Regions from separate parts of the Streptomyces sp. NPDC021356 genome, predicted to be linked through region 2. Evidence: riboswitches for the same ligand, from Rfam matches in the RefSeq annotation. Region 2 holds a riboswitch; each other region holds the start of a gene.
The links. A riboswitch is a leader RNA that binds a small molecule or an ion and turns the genes downstream of it on or off. The one in region 2 is predicted to bind thiamine pyrophosphate.
Positions count from the first base shown of each region.

Region 1: another riboswitch for thiamine pyrophosphate. It lies ahead of thiC (phosphomethylpyrimidine synthase ThiC); the one in region 2 lies ahead of thiO (glycine oxidase ThiO).
Region 3: another riboswitch for thiamine pyrophosphate. It lies ahead of AB0G56_RS00060 (cytosine permease); the one in region 2 lies ahead of thiO (glycine oxidase ThiO).
Region 4: another riboswitch for thiamine pyrophosphate. It lies ahead of AB0G56_RS14315 (nuclear transport factor 2 family protein); the one in region 2 lies ahead of thiO (glycine oxidase ThiO).

Region 1 is NZ_JBFACU010000006.1:227,899-233,112, reverse strand. It holds gene AB0G56_RS10390 (metallophosphoesterase) at 1-404, shown strand, start outside; gene AB0G56_RS10385 (hypothetical protein) at 587-1,438, shown strand; gene thiC (phosphomethylpyrimidine synthase ThiC) at 1,453-3,258, opposite strand; TPP riboswitch at 3,251-3,428, opposite strand; gene AB0G56_RS10375 (YibE/F family protein) at 3,500-4,909, shown strand; gene AB0G56_RS10370 (SsgA family sporulation/cell division regulator) at 5,075-5,214, opposite strand, start outside.
Region 2 is NZ_JBFACU010000002.1:338,391-343,604, reverse strand. It holds gene AB0G56_RS03730 (thiazole synthase) at 255-1,049, opposite strand; gene thiS (sulfur carrier protein ThiS) at 1,053-1,265, opposite strand; gene thiO (glycine oxidase ThiO) at 1,262-2,428, opposite strand; TPP riboswitch at 2,426-2,537, opposite strand; gene AB0G56_RS03715 (hypothetical protein) at 2,590-2,931, shown strand; gene AB0G56_RS03710 (hypothetical protein) at 2,928-3,065, shown strand; gene AB0G56_RS03705 (FAD-dependent oxidoreductase) at 3,098-4,327, shown strand; gene AB0G56_RS03700 (Rv2175c family DNA-binding protein) at 4,407-4,772, shown strand; gene thiE (thiamine phosphate synthase) at 4,974-5,214, shown strand, end outside.
Region 3 is NZ_JBFACU010000001.1:6,570-11,783, forward strand. It holds gene AB0G56_RS00045 (DUF979 domain-containing protein) at 1-933, shown strand, start outside; gene pcp (pyroglutamyl-peptidase I) at 996-1,646, shown strand; gene AB0G56_RS00055 (DUF2891 domain-containing protein) at 1,646-2,665, shown strand; TPP riboswitch at 2,693-2,787, shown strand; gene AB0G56_RS00060 (cytosine permease) at 2,777-4,216, shown strand; gene AB0G56_RS00065 (hypothetical protein) at 4,517-4,657, shown strand; gene AB0G56_RS00070 (universal stress protein) at 4,998-5,214, opposite strand, start outside.
Region 4 is NZ_JBFACU010000009.1:112,540-117,753, reverse strand. It holds gene AB0G56_RS14330 (CbiQ family ECF transporter T component) at 1-22, opposite strand, end outside; gene AB0G56_RS14325 (SCO2322 family protein) at 15-692, opposite strand; gene AB0G56_RS14320 (prenyltransferase/squalene oxidase repeat-containing protein) at 755-2,005, opposite strand; cobalamin riboswitch at 2,137-2,208, opposite strand; gene AB0G56_RS14315 (nuclear transport factor 2 family protein) at 2,331-2,792, opposite strand; TPP riboswitch at 2,834-3,010, opposite strand; gene AB0G56_RS14310 (TetR family transcriptional regulator) at 3,099-3,716, opposite strand; gene AB0G56_RS14305 (glycosyltransferase family 4 protein) at 3,996-5,214, shown strand, end outside.

The sequences.
Region 1 (5,214 bases), on a different contig from region 2:
TCGACGGCTATCTGCTCGTGCACTCCGACACCACCTCCTACCTCGACTACGGCGACTCGATCGAAGCGGTCAACGACACCGTCCGCGAGACCCTCACCCGCAACGACGCCGACGAGTGCTGGGACCTGTTCCGCAAGTTCACCAAGCGCTTCTCCTTCCGCGACGAGGGCGGCGCCGACGCCGTGCGCTCCCTGCTCGATACGTACGGCGGCACCCGCATCGTTCACGGCCACAGCCCCATTCCCTATCTGCTGGGCGAGGTCGGCTCCGAGGACGGCGACGAGCCCACAGGCCCGCTCGTGGAAGGACCGCACGTCTACGCCGACGGACTTGCCATCGCCATGGACGGCGGCGTGACCATGGCCGGGAAGCTGCTGGTCCAGCAACTTCCCCTGGACATCTGAGCGTTCGACGAGCAGGCCCGTGACAGCGGGCCGGACCACGGCTCGGCGCGCAATTTGTGGAAACCCCCTGTCACCGCGCGCCGTCACGGCTCTACCATCGGTCTATCCGTAGCAGGCTCCCCTCCGTTTCTGCCCGACGGCTCGCTGTCATGCGAGCCCCAAGCCCTACGGAGCATCGGGGGATGCACATGAACAGCGTTCCGCAGCACCTGCTGATCGAGGACCGCCAGGAATACGAGCGGCTCCTCGACGAGGCGCTGCGCTCCGCCCCGCACCACCTTGAACCGGGCACCGCCGGACAGCGGCTCAACACCGAACAACTGCGCACCATGGCACTCGACGCCACGGCCCTGATCACCGCCGCCGCGGCCACCGAGTACCACCACTACGTGAAGGTCCGCGAGGACCTGCGTCGCCCCGCACCGGCCGTCCCCGCGTCCGTCCGCGAGAGTGACACCGCGGAGTCCGCAGGGGCCGCGGCAGGAATCGCGGCCACCGTCGGCGAGGCCGTCGAGCCCAGCGGTGCGGGCGCCGCCGCCGTCGTCGCGGTCCTCGCCCCCGTCCTCGCGGGCGTCGCCGCCGCTCTCTTCCTCCTCGTCGGCTACATACTGAAGATGCTCGACCCTGCACCGGCCTTCGCCCAGAGCCTGGTCACCGTCGGCTGGGTGTTCGGCGCCGTGACCGCTGCCGCCATCCTGGCGGCCGGGGCGGCCCTGCTGCTCACCGCGCTGCGCAACCGCCCGTCACCGGGCACCGCGCCGCACGAGGAACTCGTCCAGGCCCGCGCCGCCTGGCAGGAGGCCCTGCTCGAACGGGGCATCCTGCCGTTCCTGCGCGAGGCCCTCGCGGCCTCCGGGTCCGTCACGCCGTACCGGACGGACCCGTCGGCACCGAGCGGCCGCATGCCGCACCTCGGCTACGGCCGTCCCGGCTTCAGCAGCCCGGGCGACGGCGTCCCGGGCCCGCGTCCCAGCTACTCCAGCCCCGACTTCACCAGCCCGGACTTCGGAGGACCGGAACACCAGCCGGAGTGACAGCGGCCGCGGCCTCACTCAGCGAGCGGCAGGTACACCCGGTTGCCCGCGGCGGCGAACTCCTTGGACTTCTGGGCCATGCCCTCCTCGACCTCGGTCCGGCTGGTGCCGTGCTCGCGGCGGATGTCCTGAGAGATCTTCATCGAACAGAACTTCGGCCCGCACATCGAGCAGAAGTGGGCCGTCTTGGCGGGCTCCGCCGGGAGGGTCTCGTCGTGGAACTCCCGTGCCGTGTCCGGGTCGAGGGCCAGGTTGAACTGGTCCTCCCACCGGAACTCGAAACGGGCGTCGGATAGCGCGTCGTCCCACTCCTGGGCGCCCGGATGTCCCTTGGCGAGGTCGGCCGCGTGCGCGGCGATCTTGTAGGTGATGACCCCTGTCTTCACGTCGTCGCGGTTGGGCAGGCCCAGGTGCTCCTTGGGCGTGACGTAACAGAGCATCGCCGTGCCCCACCAGGCGATCATGGCGGCACCGATACCGGAGGTGATGTGGTCGTACGCCGGAGCGACGTCCGTCGTCAGCGGTCCGAGCGTATAGAACGGAGCTTCATCACAGATCTCCTGCTGAAGGTCGATGTTCTCCTTGATCTTGTGCATCGGGACGTGGCCCGGGCCCTCGATCATCGTCTGTACGTGGAAACGCTTGGCGACCGTGTTGAGTTCCCCGAGCGTGCGCAACTCAGCGAACTGCGCCTCGTCGTTGGCGTCCGCGATCGAGCCCGGCCTGAGGCCGTCACCGAGGGAGTACGTGACGTCGTAGGCGGCGAGGATCTCGCAGAGTTCCTCGAAGTTCTCGTAGAGGAACGACTCCTTGTGGTGCGCGAGGCACCAGGCGGCCATGATCGAGCCGCCGCGCGAGACGATGCCGGTCTTGCGGTTGGCGGTCAGCGGCACGTACGCGAGGCGTACGCCGGCGTGGACGGTCATGTAGTCCACGCCCTGTTCGGCCTGTTCGATGACCGTGTCCTTGTAGACTTCCCAGGTCAGTTCCTCGGCCCTGCCGTCGACCTTTTCCAGAGCCTGGTAGAGCGGCACCGTCCCGATGGGCACGGGGGAGTTGCGCAGTACCCATTCACGCGTGGTGTGGATGTTGCGGCCGGTGGAGAGGTCCATGACGGTGTCGGCACCCCAGCGGGTCGCCCACGTCATCTTCTCGACCTCCTCCTCGATCGAGGAAGTCACCGCGGAGTTGCCGATGTTGGCGTTGACCTTCACCAGGAACCGCTTGCCGATGATCATCGGTTCGATCTCCGGGTGGTTCACGTTGGCCGGGAGCACCGCGCGGCCTGCCGCGATCTCCTCGCGGACGACCTCGGGCGAAACGTTCTCCCGGACGGCCACGAACTCCATCTCCGGTGTGATCTCCCCCCGGCGGGCGTAAGCCAGTTGCGTCACGGCCTGGCCGTCACGGCCTCGCCGCGGCTGGCGCGGCCGGCCCGGGAACACCGCGTCGAGGTTGCGCAGGCCCCCGCGCGGTGCGGTGTGCTTGATCCCGTCGTCCTCGGGACGGACCGGCCGACCCGCGTACTCCTCGGTGTCGCCGCGGGCAGTGATCCAGTTCTCCCGCAGCGGCGACAGGCCACGGCGGACATCGGTGTCGACGAGCGGATCGGTGTACGGGCCCGAAGTGTCGTAGAGCGTGACTGACTGCCCGTTGGTGAGGTGCACCTGACGGACCGGCACCCGCAGATCGGGGCGTGAGCCCTCGACATACGCCTTGTGCCAGCCGATGGACACCCCGGCCTCCTCGCGGGAAGCGGACTGCCCCCCGTCGCTGGACAACTGCGCGGAGGCAGGCGTGCGTGCGTCCTTGTTGGTCATGAGACCTACTCCCTACGCCGGCATTACCCGGTAACAGGTTCGGCGGTCGACGCAGCGGCTTCCGTCCGGCGGCGGTTCCCGGGGAACGTCTCTCGTTCCACGTGAAACATCGCGAAGACGAAGGTCAGCGCCCTCTCAGCCCGGTGCTCCGAGCTCCCGCGTGTGCAAAGGTGCCTCCACGCTAGCGTCATATGGGGCGCGGTGAACAGTGGGCCCCTGCCCTTCTTGCGATGATCTGGCGGTGACCACGACACAGCAGTTCCCCCAGCCGCCGCCGGAACCGCGCCCCGACGCCGGGGCCGGGCAGGGACATGCGTCCGGGCAAGGCAGTCCCCACGGCCAGGGGCACGGGCACGGTCACGGGCACGGGCACGGCCCCGCCGCCCCGGTCTCCCAGCACCTCCGCAAGGTCATCGCCGCGATCCTGATTCCCTTCGCCGCCGCGGTCGTGGTCGGCCTCGTCGCGCTCTGGCCGGGCGGCGCCGCCGCGCACGAGCGCACCGGCGTGGGATTCGACCGACAGACGCAGCAGGCCACGGTCACCGTGGTGGTGTCGGTGAGCTGCAAGGCGGTGAACGCCTCCGGTGACACACCCACCGGGGACACCTCCACCGCCGAGGGCGCCTCTGCCCAGGCGCAGGCGTCCGGGACCTGCAAGAAGGCCACGGTCCGCGTCGACACCGGCCAGGACGAGGGGCGCACCTTCACCGAGATCGTGCAGCCGGACCAGTCGCGGCAGTTGCACCGGGGCGAGAAGGTCGTGGTCGCCTACGAGCCCGCGGCGCCGCGGGAACTGCAGTACTCGGTCACGGACGTGAACCGGGGTTTGCCCATGGCGCTGCTGGCCGGGATCTTCGCACTCGCCGTCGTGGTCGTCGGGCGACTGCGGGGCGTCATGGCGCTGGTCGCGCTGGCCATCAGCTTCCTGGTGCTGGACCTGTTCATCCTTCCCGCGATCCTGCAAGGGTCGAACCCGCTGGTCGTGGCCGTGGTCGGGTCGAGCGCGATCATGCTGATCGCGCTGTACATGTGCCACGGCCTGTCCGCCCGGACCTCGGTGGCGGTGCTCGGCACGCTGATCTCCCTGGTGCTGATCGGCGTCCTGGGTTCGCTGTTCATCGGCTGGGCCGCGCTCACGGGCAACACCGACGACGACACCGGCCTGATCCACGGTCTTTATCCGGCGATCGACATGAGCGGTCTGCTCCTCGCCGGTGTGATCATCGGCTCGCTCGGCGTCCTCGACGACGTGACGGTGACCCAGACGTCGGCGATCTGGGAGCTGCACGAGGCCAACCCGTCCATGGGCTGGCGCGGGCTGTACCGCGCCGGCATCCGCATCGGGCGCGACCACATCGCGTCCGTCGTCAACACCCTGGTCCTCGCGTACGCGGGCGCGGCGCTGCCGCTGCTGCTGCTCTTCTCCATCGCGCAGAGCAGCGTGGGGACCGTCGCCACCAGTGAACTCGTCTCCGAGGAGATCGTGCGCACCCTCGTGGGCTCGATCGGCCTGGTCGCCTCGGTGCCGGTCACCACGGCCCTGGCTGCCCTCGTCGTCTCGGCCGACCGCCCGGAGGCGGTGCGGAACCGGGCGGCGGCCGGGCTCCCCGCTCCCGCGCGCGGTGGCCGGGGCAGACGACGCAAGCAATGAGGCCTCACCGGGGACGGTGAAGGGACTGAGGGCTGGCCCGGCCTGCTCCTCGGGCCGGGCCTCAGGCCTCGGGCCGCCCCTCAGGCCTCGGATCGGGCCGGCGTCGTGTCTCGTGCCGGGCGGTGAAGCGTTACTCCATGGCACGCGCCCGCTTGCAGAAACGCTTCAGCCCGCGCTCTGCTCTTCCGCCAGGATCCGGTCCAGGGCCTCGTCGAGATGCGCGTCGAAGTCGGCCAGAGCACCTTCCTGGCCCAGCGGCACCAGTTTGTCCGTGCGGTCGAGGAACGCCACCAGGGGCGCCGTGG
Region 2 (5,214 bases):
ATTCCGAGCGCGTGCGCGCTCCGGGCCCTCGGGCTCCCTCGGCCGGGCAGGACGCGGGCTCGGTCGGGGTACGGACGCGCCTCCGACCGTGCTTCGGGCAGGGGGCGCGTCCGTCTTCACGCGTGGGGCCGGCCCGGTTCCGCGGGCGGGCTGGCTCCAATCCCACCCGTGCCCTCGGCCGGGCTTCGGACGCGGGGTCGGGCCGGGCACGCACGCGGGCCCGGCCGGATTCCGGACGCGGGCCCCGCCCCGCTTCAGAAGGCCGGGCGTTCCGGGTCCAGGTCGGCCAGGCCGTCCGCCGGGGAGGACGCCTGGGCGAAGTGCCGCCGGGGGATGCGGCCCGCCAGCCGGGCCAGGCGACCGGCCGTCACCGCGTGCCGCATCGCCTCGGCCATGAGCGCCGGTTCCTGCGCCCGCGTCACCGCCGAGGCGAGCATCACGCCCGCGCAGCCCAGCTCCATGGCCAGCGCCGCGTCCGAGGCCGTGCCGGCGCCCGCGTCCAGGATCACCGGCACGCGCGCGTGCTCCACGATCAGCTGGAAGTTGTGCGGGTTGCGGATCCCGAGCCCGGACCCGATCGGCGAGCCCAGCGGCATGATCGCGGCGCAGCCGACGTCCTCCAGCTTCCGGGCGAGCACGGGGTCGTCGTTGGTGTAGGGCAGCACCGTGAAGCCGTCGTCGACCAGCGTCTCCGCCGCGTCCAGCAGTTCGATGGGGTCGGGCAGCAGCGTGCGCTCGTCGGCGATGACCTCCAGTTTGACCAGGTCGGTGCCGAGCGCCTCCCGGGCGAGGCGGGCGGTGAGGACCGCCTCGCCGGCCGTGAAGCAGCCCGCGGTGTTGGGCAGCACCCGGATGCCGAGCTTTTCCAGCACGGACAGCACGGAGCCGTGCACGGAAGGGTCCACCCGGCGCATCGCGACCGTGGTCAGCTCCGTGCCGGAGGCCACCAGCGACCGTTCGAGGACGTCCAGGCTGGGCGCACCGCCGGTGCCCATGATCAGCCGGGACGTGAAGGACGTACCACCGAGGACGAAGGGGTCGTCGGCCATGGGTCAGCCTCCTTGGACGGCGGTGAGGATTTCGACGCGGTCGCCCTCGGTCAGGGCGGTGGCGGGCCACCGGTCGCGCGGGACGACGGTCTCGTTGAGGGCGGCGGCCACCCCGGAGGGCGCCGCGGTCAGGGCCCGTACGACGGTGTCCAGGGCCGTGCCGGGCGCGAACTCGCGCGGCTCGCCGTTGACGGAGATGCGGACGGGGAGGGTCATGCGGACTGCTCCGTGAGGGCGGCGGCGCGAAAGCGCCGCGGGGTGAAGGGACGGGCCTCGTCCGGCAGCTCGCCGGTCGTCAGCACGTGGGCCATGACGTCACCGGTCACCGGCGTGAGCAGCACGCCGTTGCGGTAGTGGCCGGTCGCCACAAGGAGCCCGTCCAGACCGGTCGGGCCGAGCAGCGGCGCGTTGTCGGGGGAGCCGGGGCGCAGCCCGGCCCGGGTCTCGGTCAGCGGCAGCTCGGTGATGCCGGGCACCAGCTCGTGCGCGTCGCGCAGCAGCTCGTAGACGCCGCCCGCCGTCACCGTGGTGTCCCAGCCCAGCTCCTCGCTGGTGGCCCCGACGACCAGTTCGCCGCTGAGCCGCGGCACCAGGTAGAGGTGGCCGCCGCGCACCACGGCCCGCACCGTGCGGCTCAGGAACGGCGCGTACCGCTTCGGCACGGTCAGCCGCAGCACCTGCCCCTTCACCGGCCGCACCGGCGGCAGCAGCTCGTCCGGCACCCCCGCGAGGCGTCCGCTGAGGCTGCCGGCGGCCAGCACCACCTGCTCGGCGCCGAGCGCGGTGCCGTCGCGCAGCACGCAGCCCGTGGCCCGCTCCCGCTCGACGGTGAGCCGCTCGGCCCACGCGCGGTGGAAGACGACGCCCGTGCGCTCGCAGGCGGCCACCAGGGCGGCGGCCAGCCGCCGCGGGTCGATCTGGTGGTCGCCGTCCACCCGGAGCCCGCCGCGCACGCCCGGCGCGAGCATCGGCTCCAGGCGCCGGCACTCGCGCCCCGACAGCCATTCCGACTCCAGGCCGGAGCGCTGTTGCAGGGCGTGCAGTTCCCGCAGGTGGGCGCGGTCGTCGGCGTCCAGCGCCACGGCGAGCGTCCCGCACCTGCGGTAACCGAGGTCGAGGCCGGTCAGCTCGGTCAGCTCGGCCGCGAACGCCGGGTAGCGGCGGGCCGATGCCAGGTTCAGGCCGAGCAGGGTCTCCTCGCCGTAGTGCAGTTCCGTGACGGCGGCCAGCATCCCGGCCGCCACCTGCGCGGCACCGCCGCCCGGCTCCGGATCCACCACGGCCGTGGCCAGCCCGCTGCGGGCCGCGCGCCAGGCGGTCACGAGCCCGATGATCCCGCCCCCGACGACGAGGACGTCTGACGTACGTGGCAACGACATGGGCGTCCAGCCCCTCCCTTCGCCGGCATGACCCGGATCAGGTTCGTACGGTCGGAGGCCGCCAGCCTCCCTCTCAGCCCGGTGCGTCCGGGCTCCCGCGAGTGCTTGTACGGTGGCCACCCTAGCCCCTGGAGCAGCGCTTTTGTAAGGGAGCCTCCTGTATGCCGCCCTCGCTGGACGGTCTCGTCCTCGCCCCCGTCACCGACCAGGCCCCCGGCCAGGTGGGAACCCGCACCCGCTTCACCTACCACGAGCGGGGCGGTGAGATCTGGGCCGAGTACGCGGGCGGTGACGTCGTCCGCGGTCATCTGGTGGGCACCCGGGCGGGCGACCGGCTCGACTTCCGGTACGTCCAGCTCAAGCACGACGGCACCACCTCCTCGGGGCACTGCGTCTCGACGGTCGTCGAACTCCCCGACGGACGGGTGCGGTTGGAGGAGACGTGGGAGTGGGAGTCGCAGGCCGGGAGCGGCACGAGCGTGGTGGAACAGGTGGGCGGGTGACGTCCGCGGGCATGGCGTCGGCGGTGGTGGCGTCGGCGGCCGTGGCGTTCACGGGCGTGGCCCCGGGGGACGGGGCGTCGGCGGACGAGGCGTCGGCGGGCGTTGTGGAGCACGTCACTCCGCACGCCCCCTGACTGACAAAACGTCAGGTGACTATGGTGATCAGGTGAGCGAGCAGACGCAGGAACAGGGCACGGCCCAGCCGCGGCGCGTGGTCGTCGTCGGCGCGGGCATGGCCGGAGTGCAGACCGCGGTCGCCCTGCGCGAGCAGGGCTTCACCGGCACCGTCGTCCTGATCGGCGCCGAACCCCACCAGCCCTACGACCGGCCGCCGCTGTCCAAGGCCGTCCTGCTCGGCAAGGCCGAGGGGTCCGCCTTCGACGTCGACTTCGAGGCGCTCGGCCTGGAGCTGCGGCTCGGCTGCGAGGCCCTGGCCGTGCGCCTCGAAGCCCATGTGCTCGACACCTCCGAGGGACCCGTCCCGTACGACGTGCTGGTCCTCGCCACGGGCGCGGAGCCGATGCGGCTGCCCGGCGCCGAGGACGTCCCGGGCGTGCACCTGCTGCGCACCCTGGACGACGCCGAACGGCTGCGGCCGGTCCTCGCCGAGCAGCACGACGTCGTCGTGGTCGGCGCGGGCTGGATCGGCGCCGAGTTCGCCACGGCCGCCCGCGAGGCGGGCTGCGCCGTGACGGTCGTGGAGGCCGCCGACCGGCCGCTGGCGGGCGTCCTGCCCGCCGAGGTGGCCGCCCCGATGACCGCCTGGTACGCCGACAGCGGTACCGAGCTGCGCACCCACGCGCGCGTGGCGCGCGTCGAGCCCGGCGCGGTCGTGCTCGACGACGGGGCACGGCTGCCCGCGGGCGCCGTCGTCGTCGGCATCGGCGCCCGCCCCGCGACCGCCTGGCTGGCGGGCTCCGGCATCGAGCTGGGCGAGCGCGGAGAGGTGCTCGCCGACGACCACCTGCGCGCCGGCGCGGCGGACGTGTACGCGGTCGGCGACTGCGCCTCCTTCCCGTCGGGCCGGTACGGCGAGCGCCTGCTGGTCCACCACTGGGACAACGCGCTCCAGGGCCCGCGTACGGTCGCCGCCAACGTGATCGGCCTGACCCCGGCCGTCTACGACCCGGTGCCGTACTTCTGGTCCGAGCAGTTCGGCCGCTTCGTGCAGTACGCCGGACACCACACCTCGGCCGACACCACCGTCTGGCGCGGCGACCCCTCCGGCCCCGCCTGGACGGTCTGCTGGCTGCGCGGCAGCCGCCTGGTCGCCCTGTTGGCGGTAGGCCGGCCGCGGGATCTCGCGCAGGGCAGACGGCTCATCGAGGCGGGCGCGGCGATGGATCCCGCGCTGCTGGCCGACCCGTCACGGCCGCTGAAGGCGGCCACCGCCTAGCGAAGCGCACCGAACGGCCTCCGCCCAGGTGGGCGGGGTCGGCTTCCGAGTGTCAGTGGCAGATGGCACGCTTGGTTCCGTGACCGAGATTGACGCGAAGACCGATGCGCTCGTCCCCGCCTGGCTGACCCTGCCCGACATCGCCGAGAAGCTCGGCGTCGAGGTGACGCGTGTGCGGCAGCTGGTCAAGGAGGGCCAGCTCATCGCCGTACGCCGTGGTGAGAACCGCGCGCTGCACGTCCCCGCCGCCTTCATCGACGAGGACAAGGTCGTCAAGGGCCTGTCCGGGACCCTGACGCTCCTGCGGGACGACGGCTTCACGGTCGAAGAGATGATCGAGTGGCTCTTCACCCCCGACCCGACCCTGCCCGGCACCCCGGCCCAGGCCCTGAGCGAGAATCGCGGCACGGAGGTGAAGCGCCGCGCCCAGGCGCTCGCCGTCTGACCCCGGGCGCACTGACAGGGCGGCCCGCTGTCCGGGCCGCCCGCTGCCCGGACTGAACCATCCGTCCGGCGTACGGGCCGCGGTCGTTCCCGGCCGAGGCAGGCCGAGGCAGGCGCAGACCGGCCGAGACCGGCCCAGGCGCTCCGAAGCCGTGGCCCGTACGCCTTCGACACACCGCAACCGATCCCAGGGGGACCCCGTATGTCCGACACCGCCGCAGCCGCCGCCCGCGCCCGCCTGGCCGACGCGCGCCTGTACCTGTGCACGGACGCCCGCAGGGACCGGGGCGACCTGCCCGAGTTCCTCGACGCGGTCCTCGCGGGCGGCGTCGACATCGTGCAACTGCGCGACAAGGGCATGGAGGCCGGGGAGGAGCTGGAGCACCTGGAGGTGTTCGCCGACGCCTGCGCCCGCCACGGCAGACTGCTCGCGGTCAACGACC
Region 3 (5,214 bases), on a different contig from region 2:
TTCGTCGTCATGGCCGTGCAGATGGCGGCCGACCGCAGCAACCCGAAGCGGTGGACGTCCGCGGCGTTCTGGGGCCTGCTCGGACTCACCTTCCCCTACGGGACCGGGGTGGCGAACGCCGAGTCGGGCGACGGCGGCTGGACCCTGCCCGCCGAACCGCTCGGGGTGGCGGTCCTCGTCCTGATCGTGCTCGCCGGGTTCAACTTCCTCGGCAAGGGCGTGCCGGTGACCACCACCGCCGAGCAGCGCGAGGCCTCCGCCTCCCGGCTCGGCAGCAGGATCTTCATCCCCGCCCTGACGATCCCGGTGGTCGCGATCGTCTGCGCCTCCGTGCTCGACGACTCCGGCCTGTTCGAGAAGGGCAAGGCCACGCTGCTCGGCCTCGGCGTCGGATGCGTCGTCGCCCTCGTCGTCGGCATGCTGGTCACCGGCGAGAAGAAGCTCTCCGTGCCGCTGCACTCCGGCCGCTCCATGCTGGAGGCGATGGGTTCCGCGCTGCTGCTGCCCCAGCTCCTCGCCGTGCTCGGGTCGATCTTCGCGCTGGCCGGCGTCGGCACCCAGGTCGGCAAGATCGTGAACGACGTGCTGCCGGACAACTCGAAGTACCTCGCCGTGATCGCCTACTGCCTGGGCATGTTCCTGTTCACCGTGATCATGGGCAACGCGTTCGCCGCTTTCCCGGTCATGACGGCGGCGATCGGCTGGCCCATCCTCATCGAGCAGATGCACGGCAACGAGGCCGCCGTCCTCGCGATCGGCATGCTGGCCGGTTTCGCCGGCACGCTCTGCACGCCGATGGCCGCCAACTTCAACATCGTCCCGGCCACCCTGCTCGAACTGAAGGACCAGTACGGGCCGATCAAGGCGCAGATCCCGACGGCGCTGCCGCTCCTGGTCTGCTGCACCGTGATCATGGCGGTCTTCGCCTTCTGAGCCACCCGGCCCGCGCCGCCCGCCCCGGCCCGCCCCACCGTCGTTCCCGTGAAGGAAGTCCCATGACCCGTGTGCTCGTCACCGGCTTCGCCCCCTTCGGCGGCGAGAGCGTGAACCCGTCCTGGCAGGCGGCCCGCCTCCTGGCCGCCGAACCGCCCGCCGGACTCACGGTCACCGCCGCCGAACTGCCCTGCGTCTTCGCCACCTCGCTGGACGCGCTGCGGGACGCCGTCCGCGCGGCGGCCCCCGAGCTGGTCCTCTGCCTGGGCCAGGCGGGCGGGCGGCCCGCCGTCACCGTCGAACGCGTCGCCATCAACATCGACGACGCACGCATCCCCGACAACGCCGGAGCCCAGCCCGTCGACGAACCGGTCGTCCCCGGCGGCCCCGCCGCCTACTTCTCCTCCCTCCCCGTCAAGGCCTGCGTCGCCGCCGTGCGCGGGGCCGGGGTCCCGGCCGCCGTCTCCCACACCGCGGGCACGTTCGTCTGCAACCACGTCGCGTACGGCCTCGGCCACCTCATCGCCACCGAGTTCCCGCACGTCCGCGGCGGTTTCGTACATGTCCCCTGGGCGCCCGAGCAGGTCACCGACGGCACCGCCCCGGCCCTGGAGCCCGCCACCGTGGCCCGCGGGCTGCGCGCCCTGCTGGTCGCCGCCGCCGGCACGCCCACGGAGCAGGACCTGAAGATCACCGAGGGGGCCACCCACTGATGCCGCTCACCTCCTACGCGACGCCCTTCGCCCGGCTCGCCCTCGCCAACATCACCCGCGAGTACCCCAACTTCCCCGCCCACCTGGTCACCTCCGCCGCCGAGGACACGCGGCCGAACAGCCTCCATCCGGCCTTCTACGGCGCCTACGACTGGCACTCCTCGGTCCACATGCACTGGCTGCTCGTGCGCGTGCTGCGCCGACACGGCGGCACACCCGCGCTCGCCGAGACCGCGCCCTACGTGAACGTGCTCGACCGGCACCTCACCGCGCGGAACATCGCCGCCGAAGCCGCCTACCTCCTGGACCGGCCCTCCTTCGAGCGGCCGTACGGCTGGGCCTGGCTGGTGGCGCTGGCCGCCGAGTGCCGGGCGTACTCGGGGGCGGCGGGCGCGCGCTGGGCCGAGGCCCTGGCACCGGGCGTCGCCGCCGTCGAGCGGCTGCTCGCCGACTGGCTCCCGAAGGCCACCTATCCCGTGCGCCACGGCAACCATCCCAACAGCGCCTTCGCGCTCGGTCTGCTCCTGGACTCCGGGGAACTGTCCGCCCCGACCGCCGACGCCGTACGGGAACGTCTGCTGGCCTGGTTCGCCGACGACCACGACGCTCCCGCCCACTGGGAGCCGTCGGGCCAGGACTTCCTGTCGCCCGCGCTGACCGAGGCCGACGCGATGCGCCGGGTGCTCGCCCCGGAGGCGTTCGCCTCCTGGCTCGACCGGTTCCTGCCCGCCCTGCGCTCGGGCGCGTCCTGCCCGTCGCTGGACGTGCCGGTGGTCTCCGACCACGCCGATCCGCAGATCGGCCACCTGCTCGGCCTGGCCCTCAGCAGGGCCGCCGCGCTGCGTTCGATCGCCGGGGCGCTGCCGGACGGTCCGGTCCGCACCCGCCTGGCCGAGGCGGCAAGGGCGCACCTCGCGGCAGGCCTGCCCGCGGTGGAGCGCGGCGACTTCACCACCGACCACTGGCTGGCCACCTTCGCCGTGCTGGCGCTCGACGGGGACCACCCCGGCGAGGCCTGACACCGGGCCGGGCTATCCTGGCGGCCGTACCTGGACACGGGGTGCCCCTGCGCGGGGCTGAGATCACACCCGTCGAACCTGAACCAGTTAGGACTGGCGGAGGGATGTCACATGTCATTGCCGCATGCCCGCACCGAGCCGGCCGCCGCCGGCCCGCGGCACGTCTTCGACGGACGGATGCCGACGGCCCCCGGTGATCTGCGGATGGAGGCACGCGGGATCACGCCGGTGCCCGAGGACACCCGCTACGGCGGCCCGGGGCGGCTGTTCACCGTCTGGTTCGCCCCCAACCTGACCATGACCGGCGTGTTCAGCGGCACCGTGGGTGCCACGCTCGGGCTCGACTTCACCACCGCCCTGGCCGCCGTCGTGCTCGGCACCGTGCTGGGCGCGGTGCCCACCGCCTACCTGGGCACCTGGGGAAGCCGGACCGGGGCGGCGCAGATGCCCCTGGCCCGGCTGGCGTTCGGCCGGGCCGTCACCGTGCCGGGCGTGTTGCAGTGGCTGTCGTCGATCGCCTGGGACGCGCTGATCGGCCTGTTCGGCGGGGAGGCGCTGGCCCAGTTGTGCGGCTGGCCGTTCTGGGCGGGCGTCCTGGTGATGATGGCGGGCCAGGGCGCGCTGGGTGTGCTCGGCTACGAGGTGATCCACCGGCTGCAGACGGTGATGACCTTCGCGCTCGCCGCGGCCTTCGCCGTCCTCGCCGCCAAGCTCGTCCACGGCGCCCACCCGGCCGCGACCGCCACCGTGCACGGCGCCGACCGGGCCGGGGCGTTCGCCCTGACCTGCACCGTCGCGCTGAGCCTCGCCCTGTCCTGGGCCCCCTACGCCAGTGACTTCAGCCGCTACCTGCCCCGCACGGCATCGCGTCCGCGCATGTTCTGGTGCACGCTGCTCGGCATCGGCCTGTCCTTCGTGGCGGTGCAGGCGCTCGGCCTGTGGGGCGCCGCCGAGTTCACCGACCAGACCGCCCACGGCGTCGACACGCTGCTCGGCGGGGGCGCGCTCGGCGCGTTCGGGCTCCTGGCGATCGCGCTCTCGGCCCTGTGCAGCAACGCCATGAACGACTACAGCGGGTCGCTGGCCCTGCAGACCATGGGCGTACGCCTGCCCCGGCCGCCGGCCGCCGCCCTCGCCGCGGTCCTCGGGTTCCCGCTGGTGCTGTGGATGCACGCGGCCGACACCACCGCGCGCTTCCAGAACGTGCTGCTGTTCGTCGGGTACTGGATCCCGGCCTTCGTCGCCATCGTGATCGTCGACTGGGCCGCCCGGGCCCGCGCCCGCGGCGGGCGCCCCGTCGAGCTGTCACAGGAGACGGACCGCCCGCAGTCCTGGTGGCCGGCGCTCACCGCGTTCGTCGTCGCCTTCGCCGTGTCCGTGCCGTTCATGAACACCGGCCTGTACACGGGCCCGGCCGCCCGGGCCCTGCACGGCGCCGATCTCGCCTATCCGGTGGCGTTCGCGGCGGCCCTGCTCGTGTACGCGCCGTTGCGCGCACTGCGGCGGCCGCGTACGGCGGACGGGGCGGCCGGCGACGGGGTCCGAGGGTAGGAGCAGCCGTACCACCACCGCGGGCGGCGCTCCGGCGGGGGCGCCGGAGATGGGCACCATGACCACGACACCGGGGACGGGGCTGGGCACGGCGTCATGACCGCCGCGCCGGGCAGCGCGGAGGGGACCCGCCTGCGGCCGGCCGCGGTCGCCGGTCCGCCGCAGGCCGCGGCCGGCGCCGGCCCGAACTGAACGAAGTGCGCGGTACCCCGTTCGGCCCCACACTGGGTAGTGCCTCGCCGCGTGCGGCTCGCGGGGCCGGGTGAAGAGAGTCCGCCGGTGCTCCCCTCGGGAGGCTCCATGGTTGTGGTGGCACTGTGCACGCCGATCGCGATGATGCTGCTCCTGCTGGGGATGGACGCCTTCGAGGAACTCCTGTCCCGGTGGGCGAGCGAGCCGGACGACGAGACGTCGGAACCGGAACCCCCGACGACACCGTGACGCGCCGGGACGGGCCGGTGGTCATCGCGCGACCCGTGAGTCCCTCGGTGTCCCGAGCGCCCGTCGACACAGCGGAACGTCGCTCCGTAGGTGGATCGGAGCGACGTTCCGTTGTCCGGCGGTTGTTCGGCGGTTTTTCGCCCGGCCGGACGCGGACGAACGCTTCATACCGCCTTGCCCATCGCCGGACGTGCCCGAGAGCACCGGTGGCCGAGGCCGTCGAAGGGACGTGCCCACCCCCGAGTGGAACGGCCCGCGCGGTCCCCACCCCGGCCCCGCCCGCTCCGGTCCTGTCCGCCGGCCCGGTGGCGCTGCCGCGCCCGGCCGGGACGGCCTTCGGTCAGTCCTGCTCGGCGGCGGTGGTGTCCTCGGGGGCGAGGAGGATGGCGATGCGGGCCGCGTGGGCGACGGCGTCGCTGACACGGGGGCTGACGAAGGCTTCGAGCGGGCCGCGGTGATGGTGTCCGAGGACCAGGAGGTCGGCCCCGAACTCCTCGGCGGCGGCGGAGATGGCCGTGGCGATCTGGGTGGTCAGACCGGCCGCCACGGCGCCCTCG
Region 4 (5,214 bases), on a different contig from region 2:
CGGTCCCGGTCCCGTCACGCATTCCTGCGCCGCCGGGCCTGCCAGAGGGCCGCCCCGGCGAGGACGACGATCAGGGCGCCGCCCGCGATGAAGCCGACGGACGGGCCGCCGTCGCCGTTCTTGGCGGCCGTGCCGGCCGTGCCGGCCGTGCCGGCCGTGTCCGGGGTCGGCTTGCTGCCCGTGGCCTTCGCTCCGCCGTCCGCCGCGACCTGCTCGCCGCAGCCCTGGCGCGGGTATCCGGAGATCGCGCACAGCAACGCGTTGGTGTCGTACCGCAGGGGCTTGGCGACGGCCGCGAGGGCGTCCGCCGTGGTGGCGTCGGAGGGCACGAGGGCGCAGGCCGTGCGGGGCGCGGGCGGGGTCTCCCCGGAGGGGGCATCGGCCTGGACGCCGAAGTCGAGGACCAGTGCGACGCGCTTGGCACCGCCCCGTGCCGGGGTGCCCGAGCAGATGGCCGCGAAGTCAGCCGTCCCGCGAGGCTTGGCCGCGTCCTTCGAGTCCTGGCTCACCGCGAAGCGGAAGCCCTGCACGTCACCGTCGGCGGGCCGGGCCGTGGACGGCCCTTGCGTGGCGTACGTCCAGCTGCCGCCGTCGCGGTCCCAGAAGGACCAGTAGCGGTACCCGGCCGCCTGGGCCGGGGCGACGGCCGCCGACAGCAGGACCACGGCGGCCAGCAGCAGCGCGGACACCACGGACAGTGCGGACAGCGGGGAGCCGGCGGTCGGCGTGGGCAGGGCGCGGAGGCGGCGGTGTGTCACGGCTGCTGCCTCTTGGCGCGGCTGCCGCGTGTGCCCAGCCAGGCGGCGGCGCCGAGGACGACGACCAGGCAGACCCCGCCGACGATCCACCAGGTGGTGTGGGACGAGCTGTCGCTCTTCTGCGTCGCGTCGCCGCTCGTGCTGCCCGTCGCGGCCTGCTGCGGCGCCGGGCCGGTCGCGTTCAGCGCCTTGACCAGGTCGAGGCCGCCGAAGGCGCGCGGGTCGGTGCCGGTGGCGTGGGCGGCGAAGACCAGCTGGGCGTAGGCGGCCGGACCGCTCTGCGCCGCCCAGCTCCCGGCGTTCTTCTTCAGCCACTCCAGCGGCCTCCGCGCCTGTCCCGCACCGCCCTGCGCGGCGAGCGCGACGACCGCGTCGGCGGTGTTGCCGTAGTCGGGCTGGGCGGTGGCGCCGGGGAGCGCCGAGGTGAGGTGGCCGTCCTTGGCGACGGCGTGTGCGAGGTAGGCGGCGCCGCCCGCGGCGGCCCGCGCCGGGGTGGCGGTACCGGAGCCGGTGCAGCGGGCCGCGTCACCCGTCTTCCTCTGCGGCGTGGCGGCCAGTCCCTGACCGAGCGCGGCGACCACACCGGCGGCGGTCGCGTCCGCGTTGGCGGCGAGCTTGCCGTGCTTGTCGGGCTGGTAGGCGAACGCGCCCGCACCGTCACCCGTGCACGGCAGGGCCAGCTTCAGCAGGGCGTCGTAGGGGGACTTGCCGTCCTTGACGACGGACGCGGGCTTCTCGCCCACGGCGGCGAGGGCGCCGACGACGACCGAGGTCGAGTTGGCGTCGCTGGGCCCGCCGGGCGCGTACCCCCAGCCGCCGTCCTTGTTCTGCACGGACTTCAGCCAGGAGACGGCCTTGCCGGTCACCGCGTCGTGGCCGCCGAGCGCGGCGAGCGCCTGGACGGCGGCGGCCGTGCTGTTGGAGTCGACGGCCGTCCTGGCGTCGCACCCGTGCGCCGGGTCGGCGCGGAAGGGCGCGAACGCGCCGCTCGCGCACTGCTGCCCGGCCAGCCAGTCCACGGCCCGCGCGGCGGGCCGCACCCCCACGGTGTGCTGCGCGAGCAGCGCGAGGGACTGCCGCCAGACGCCGTCGTACTTCGGGTCGGTGCTTCCGTACAGCCCCGGCGGGAGCGCGGGGGAGGCGGAGGGGGACGGGGAGGAGTCGGCGACGGCGGCCTGCGCCGGGACACCGATCACGGCGACGGCGGCGACGGCGGCCAGGGCCGCTGCGCTGCGGCGTATGTTCATGATCGGCGGAAGCCTCTCCCTGTGGGGAGCCGGACAGCACGGGACACCCCGGCGGCTCGGCTCCGTATCCCTCGACGGTGCCGTACGGCGGCGGGCTGCCGGCGTACGCGAGCCGCTCACGCGCGCGCCCGGGGCATTCCGGCTCGCCGCCACGTGGGCGGTCTACGGTTGCGGGTCAGCGCCGGATTCGCACCGGCTTCCCCCCGGACAGGCGTGAAACGACCGGGCCACTCTACCGGCCCGGCCGGCGGCGGCCACGGGGTGGCCGTGGGGGCCTGCGGCCACGGGCCGGCGGGCGCTGGGGCTACGGGCCCGGGCGCTGTGGCTACAGACCCGGGGTGGGTCCGCCGAACGGCAGGCGCAGGGTCCGGGAGACCAGCAGCCACTCACCGTCGCCGGTCCGGCGGAAGACGTCGGCGTAGTCACCGACCTGGACGGGCGGGCCGGGCGGCACCATGCCGCGGGCGGCGCTGTGGCCGTCGACGCGGTAGGTGGTGAAGTACGAGGTGGCCGTCGCCGTGTCCGCGGAGGCCACCGTGACGAGGACGTTGGACATCACGCGGCGCGAGAGCCGGCCCGCCGGGCGGGAGCCGAAGTACGTCCGCAGGGCGTCACGCCCCTCCACCCGCCTGCCGTCCCCGGGCGGCGGCCACTGCCACACCCCGTCCGGGACGAACAGCTCGGCCACGGAGGCCGGATCGCCCAGGTCCAGGCGGTGGACGAAGTCGACGATCAGTCGTTCGCAGGCGCGTTCGGCGCGGAGGCGCTCAAGAGGGGCCATGTCCATGGGCCCTGCATAGCAGCCGCGCATGGGCGCGGGCGCGCGAAAAACCTACGAGACGGGTTCCCTTCGCCGGTATGGTCCGGATCAGGTGATGGGGGTCGCCTTCCGGTTCTGCTGCGAACCTTCCGGCCTCTCAGCCCTACCGTCGACGTCGGCCCCAGCGGATGCCGTAGCGTCTCGCGGAAGTCGGCTACTCCGGTCGGACTCCCTCACTCGCCTCGTAGGCACTTCCAGGATAGAACGCGCACAGCCTGACGCAATACCTGAAGCCGGGAAAATCCGACTGATCGGCATACATCGGCATACCGGCTATTCGCGCTCGCCCTCGGTCAGGTCGATCAGCCGGCACACCGTCTCGATGTCGACCTGGACCTGCGCGATGGACGCGCGGCCCGAGAGCCAGGTGATCAGGGCCGAGAGCCAGGTGTGCTCGACGACCCGGACCACGGCGAGCTGCTCCGGACCCGGGTCGTCCCGGCCCATCGCGTCCAGGATGATCGTCGTGGTCTGCCGGGAGACCTGGTCGACCTCGGGGCTCGCACTGCGGTCCGCGAAGGTCAGGGCGCGCACCATCGCGTCCGCCAGCTCGGGCTCGCGCTGGAGCGCGAAGAACGCGCGCATCAGCGTCTCCGCCACCCGCTCGGCCGCGCTGTCACCGGCCGGTGGCCGCTTGCGCAGCGTGCCGTGCAGCCGCTCCAGCTGGTCCCGCATCGTGGCGACCAGCAGGTGCACCTTGGACGGGAAGTACCGGTACAGCGTGCCGAGCGCCACCTGCGAGGACTCCGCCACCTCTCGCATCTGCACCGCGTCGAAGCCGCCCCGGCAGGCCAGCTGCGCGCTCGCGCGCAGGATGCGGCGGCGGCGCGCCTCCTGCCGCTCGGTGAGCGGCGGCGCGTCCGACCGGGAGGTACTGGCTTGCGCAGGCATGGGTCGCGCTCCGTGGCAGTCGGTCGAGGGCGGGGGATCGGACGGCGTGGCAGGACTCCGGCCGGGGGAGCGCACGGCCGCGGCCGGACCGGGCAGCGCGCGGCCCGGGGCCATGGCCCGAGCCGTGGCGCGAATCACCCGCTCCCCGGCTCACAGCGCGGCTACCTGCCGGTAGATTCGGAGCCTCCTGAACGATCAAGACGATCAAGTCTGAAACTTGTTCTAGATTAGCGTCCCGGCGTAATCTCGCGGGACGGTGCAGTCAGAAGGGGGCCCTAAGTGACCGCTGAGGCCAGTTGGGCCGGGTCCCCGGCGGACCCCGCCCAGGACGGCGGCCGAGCGCTCAGGATCGCGCTCCTCACCTACAAGGGGAACCCGTTCTGCGGCGGCCAGGGCGTCTACGTACGCCACCTCTCGCGCGAACTGGCCCGCCTCGGCCACCGCGTCGAGGTCATCGGCGCCCAGCCGTACCCCGTCCTCGACGAGGACGACGACCACGCCGGCACGCTGCGCCTGACCGAACTGCCCAGCCTCGACCTCTACCGCCAGCCCGATCCCTTCCGCACTCCGAAGCGCGGCGAGTACCGCGACTGGATCGACGCGCTGGAGGTCGCCACCATGTGGACCGGCGGCTTCCCCGAGCCGCTGACCTTCTCGCTGCGCGCCCGCCGCCACCTGCGCGCCCGCCGCGGCGAGTTCGACGTCGTCCACGACAACCAGACCCTCGGCTACGGCCTCCTCGGCGACGTCGGCGCCCCCCTGGTCACCACCGTCCACCACCCCATCACCGTGGACCGGCAGCTGGAGCTGGACGCCGCGACGACCCGCCAGCGGCAGTGGTCGGTGCGGCGCTGGTACGCCTTCACCCGGATGCAGAAGCGGGTCGCGCGCCGCCTGCCGTCCCTGCTCACCGTCTCCGGCACGTCCCGGCAGGAGATCGTCGACCACCTCGGCGTACGCCCCGACCGCATCCACGTCGTCCACATCGGCGCCGACACCGACCTGTTCTCGCCCGACCCGTCCGTGCCGCAGGTGCCGGGCCGGATCGTGACCACCTCCAGCGCGGACGTACCCCTCAAGGGCCTCGTCTTCCTCGTGGAGGCACTGGCGAAGGTCCGCGCGGAACACCCCAGCGCGCACCTGGTCGTCGTCGGCAAGCAGCCCGCCGAGGGGCCGGTCGCCCAGGCCGTCGAGCGCTACGGCCTGAAGGACGCCGTCGAGTTCGTCAAGGGCATCTCGGACGCCGAACTGGTCGACCTGGTCCGCTCGGCCGAGGTCGCCTGCGTGCCGTCGCTCTACGAGGGCTTCTCGCTGCCGGCCGCCGAGGCGATGGCCACGGGAACACCGCTGGTCGCCACGACCGGCGGCGCCATCCCCGAGGTCGCCGGGCGGGACGGGGAGACCTGCCTGGCGGTGCCGCCGGGCGACGCGGGCGAGCTGGCCGCCGCCCTGACCCGGCTGCTGGGGGACCCCGCGCTGCGGGACCGGCTCGGCCGGG